DNA from 2 places in the Acidovorax sp. GW821-FHT11A03 genome. Region 1 is predicted to be linked to the other one. Evidence: predicted binding sites of a transcription regulator. Region 1 holds the regulator's gene; the other holds the start of a gene.
The links. Region 1 encodes FNR, which switches genes on or off when oxygen is low (the NO sensors DNR and NnrR bind a similar motif). Its sites were predicted from a motif close to TTGATNNNNATCAA; they were not measured.
Positions count from the first base shown of each region.

Region 1 (2,165 bases):
GCCATCGTCATCGTGGCGGGTTTTGTCACGCTGTGGCTGGCGATTTCGCGGCCAGACCCCGTGGTCGCCGAGGACTACTACCGCCAGGGCATCGAAATCAACAAGACGCTGGAGGCTCCGGAGAAGAGCCTGGCCCCGGCCATGAAGGGCCGCAACCACGCGGCGACACCGGTTCAGGACCAGCCACGCTGAAACCCCTGGCCGAGCAGCGGGTCTGCGCGGCCTTACCAGGAGACAACCCCGATGTGGACGCAACGCCTGATGTGGATTGCATGGCCCGCCTTTCTGATGGCGGGCGCGATGGAGATGCTGGTTTTTGCGATGGTGGACCCGCAGGACCTGCATTGGTTCGGGCAGCCGCTGGCCCTGTCGCGCCAGGGCGTCTACACGCTCGCGTTCTTTGCGTTCTGGGCCATCACCATGGCCTCCAGCGCGTTGACCACGCTGCTGGCAATGTCGCCCTTTGAACTCAACCGCTGCCCCGTGCCTGAAGGCGAGCGCCCTGATGATTGCCGAAAGACATCATCCTGCCCTTGAACAGCGCACCGGCCGGGCTCCGGTGGCAAGGCGTTGCCGGGACGGGCGGACCTGGCTCGCCTTGCTCAGTGGCAGGCGGACTGGTTGTTCACGATGCGCTTGAGCGCGTCGGTCTCGAGGATGCGGACATGGCGCTGCTTGACTTCGACAATGCCTTCTTCCACAAACTTGGAGAAGGTGCGGCTCACGGTCTCGAGCTTGAGGCCCAGGTAGCTGCCGATCTCCTCGCGCGTCATGCGCAGCACCAGCTCGGACTGCGAGAATCCGCGGGCGTGCAGGCGCTGCACCAGATTGAGCAGGAACGCTGCCAGGCGCTCCTCGGCCCGCATGCTGCCCAGCAGCAGCATCACGCCGTGTTCGCGCACGATCTCCCGGCTCATGATCTTGTGCACGTGGTGCTGCAGCGCGGTGACCTCGCGGGACAATTCCTCGATGCGGTCAAACGGCATGACGCAGACCTCGGCGTCTTCCAGGGCCACCGCATCGCAGGTGTGGTGATCATTCACGATGCCGTCCAGGCCGATGATCTCGCCCGCCATCTGGAACCCCGTGACCTGGTCGCGTCCGTCCTCGGTGGCCACGCAGGTCTTGAAAAAGCCGGTGCGGATGGCATAAAGCGAGGTGAACGACTCACCATTGCGAAACAGCGTGCCGCCGCGCTTCACCTTGCGGCGAACTGCAACGACCTCGTCGATGCGGTGCAGTTGCTCTTCGCTCAGGCCCACCGGCATGCACAGCTCGCGCAGGTTGCAATTGGAACAGGCGACTTTGATGGTGAGCGGGTTCATAGGCACAGGGCGGAGTTAGGTTTCGAGCATACCGCCCGATGGCCGAAGAGGGAGTCTCTTGGAGGGCGGGCAGGCGACTGACATGCATCAAATTGTCGCTGTTCCGGCCACTCCATCACTTGATTCATGTCAAGGACATGGGGAGCAGCTTACGGCACAGTCAAGGTGTACGCAAGGATTCGCCCCATGACCGCTGTTTCGCCTGACCTGCTGCGCCGTTTTGACGTACCAGGCCCCCGCTATACCTCCTATCCGACGGCCGACCGGTTTGTGGAAGCCTTCGGCCAGGAGGACTACGCCCTCGCCCTCGAGCAGCGCCGCATGGGCACCCTGACCAAGGCGCTGCCCTTGTCCCTGTATGTGCACATCCCCTTTTGCGAGTCGCTGTGCTACTACTGCGCCTGCAACAAGATCATCACCAAGCACCACGACCGGGCTGAAGTCTATCTGCGCTATCTCAGCCGCGAGATCGATCTGCACACGGCGCACTGCGGCACGGGTCAGGTGGTGAGCCAGCTGCACCTGGGCGGCGGCACCCCCACCTTCCTGTCGGACGATGGCTTGCGGGAACTCATGGCGATGCTCCAGCGCAGCTTCACCCTGGCGCCGGGCGGGGAGTACTCAATCGAGGTGGACCCCCGTACCGTCAATGCCGACCGGCTTGCCGTGCTCGCGGAGCTTGGATTCAACCGGCTGAGTTTTGGCGTGCAGGATTTTGACCCCGAGGTCCAGAAGGCGGTGCACCGCATCCAGCCCGCCGAACAGGTGTTTTCGCTGGTGGAATCCGCGCGCTCGCTCGGCTTCGAATCGATCAATGTGGACCTGATCTACGGGTTGCCG
Region 1 is NZ_JBXASG010000003.1:404,811-406,975, forward strand. Features, by position in the region: gene AC1RVY_RS09135 (FixH family protein) at 1-192, shown strand, start outside; gene AC1RVY_RS09140 (hypothetical protein) at 244-537, shown strand; gene fnr (fumarate/nitrate reduction transcriptional regulator Fnr) at 603-1,325, opposite strand; gene hemN (oxygen-independent coproporphyrinogen III oxidase) at 1,512-2,165, shown strand, end outside.

Region 2 (2,165 bases), on a different contig from region 1:
GGAGCAGTGATGGCAAATTGCAACACTTTGTTGGCCGCTGGCGAGGGGCGCCGCCCTCGCCGCCGCGCCCTGTCCTTCAGCCGCCGTAGTCCTGTGCTGACGCGTGCTGCGTGGCATGGCCTACGGTCCCCGCGGCAAATCATTTCTAGAGTCAATCCCATCGCATCACGCACCTGTTCCACGCATTCCGGGTGGATGGCTGACGCGAAATCTTTTCGAGGATGCACGCCATGAATGAAGACACCGTCAAGGGCAACTGGAAGCAGTTCAAGGGAAAAATGATCGAGCAGTGGGGCAAGCTCACGAATGACGATTTCGACGTTATCGACGGCAAGCGCGAACAGTTCCTGGGCAAGCTGCAGGAACGCCAGGGCATCGCCCGCGACGCGGCCGAGAAGCAGCTCAGCGACTGGCAGGCCCGCCACCCCGATTTCCGCTTCAACGACTGAGGCCACGGCCCCTTCGTTTCCCGGCCCCTCCCTTCCTATTTCTATCCATTACCGATCGAGGAGAAACCCATGAAATTCACCCGCACCCTGATGGCTTCTGTCGCAGCCGGCCTGCTGGCCACTTCCGCCTTCGCGCTGACGGACGCCGAATACAAGGCTGGCAAGGAACGCATTTCCGCCGACTACAAGGCCAGCAAGCAAAAGTGCGATGGCCTGCAAGGCAACGCCAAGGACATCTGTGTGAAGGAGGCCAAGGGCGCCGAGGACGTGGCCAAGGCCGAGCTCGACGCGCAGCACAAGCCCAGCCCCAAGGCCACCCGCAAGGTCGCCGACGCGCGGGCGGATGCGGCCTACGGCGTCGCCAAGGAAAAGTGCGACGACCTCAAGGGCAATGACAAGGACGTGTGCGAGAAGGATGCGAAGGCAGCCCGCGTGAAGGCCAAGGAAGATGCCAAGGTGGCCGAGGCCCAGGCCAAGCCTGCGGACAACGCCGCCGAGAAGAACGCGGCGGTGGCCGAGGCCCGCAAGGATGCCAACGCCGAAAAGAACGATGCCGCCTACAAGGCCGCCAAGGAGCGCTGCGACGCGATGTCCGGCGACCTGAAGTCCAAGTGCGTGGATGACATGAAGCGCATGTACGGCAAGAGCTGAGCGCGCAGGGCCCCGGCCCGCGCCCACCCAGGAGCCCCGCCCCGTGCGGGGCTTTTTTCATGGGATGGCCGCGGCCCTGGGGCGGAACCCTGACCTGCATCAATATGCGGGCCGCCGCGAAAAACTAACCTCGCTCCCCTGTCTTTGACCTGGTGCACAAGGGGATTTGCATGGCTCAACTCGAATGGTCCGACGCCCTGGCCCTGGACCTGGCCCTGATGGACGACACCCACCGTGAGTTCGTCGACCTGCTGGCCGCCGTCGATGGCGCGGACGACGCGCGCCTGCTGGCTGCCTGGCAGGCGCTGGTGGAGCACACCGACCACCATTTCGCGCAGGAGGACGCCTGGATGGCCTCCACGCGCTTCGCATCGGGCAACTGCCACAGCATGCAGCACCGGGTGGTGCTGCAGGTGATGCGTGAAGGCACCGCGCGTGCGCAGCAGGGCGACCTCGCGGTGCTGCGGGTGATGGCCAGCGAACTGGCCCTGTGGTTTCCGCAGCATGCGCAGAGCATGGATGCCGCGCTGGCCCTGCACTTGCGCCGCGTGGGATTCGACCCCATCTCGGGCGTGGTGCACGCCCCCGGGGCGCTGCCGGGCGAGCTGATCCACGGATGCGGCGGTGCGACCTGCTCGGAGGACGCCGGGGCTCCATCGCCCGCCGCCGCCTGCGCACCGCGGGAAGCGGTGGCCTGACCTTTCTCCCACCTGCCGGTGCGCCAGGCCCGGCCAGCCGCAATGGCCGGGGTGGGTAATGTGCTTCTGTTTTTATAGCTGCCAGCGCTTGCCAATCAAGCGATGGCGGCTATTTTCATCAAAAACCCGGCGCCGGGCACTCAGTGCCGCGGGCTGCGCGGCAGCAGCAGGCCCGCCATGCGCCACGACAGGTCGCGCAGCGCCCTGCGCAAGGCGGGGGAGTCGGTGGGGCCGCAGGCCGCATCGGGGGCGCCGCACGGGTGGTAGGCCGCTTCCAGCACGTGCTGCTTGGCACTGAGCAGCGCCGCCCGGTCCTGCGCCCGCAGGGCCGCCGTCAGCTGATCGCGGTGGCGCTGCACGTGCTCGG
Region 2 is NZ_JBXASG010000009.1:67,194-69,358, reverse strand. Features, by position in the region: gene AC1RVY_RS21650 (CsbD family protein) at 231-449, shown strand; gene AC1RVY_RS21645 (hypothetical protein) at 519-1,100, shown strand; gene AC1RVY_RS21640 (hemerythrin domain-containing protein) at 1,271-1,798, shown strand; gene AC1RVY_RS21635 (hypothetical protein) at 1,939-2,165, opposite strand, start outside.
Region 2: the regulator FNR is predicted to act here: its motif matches at 1,190-1,203, upstream of AC1RVY_RS21640 (hemerythrin domain-containing protein).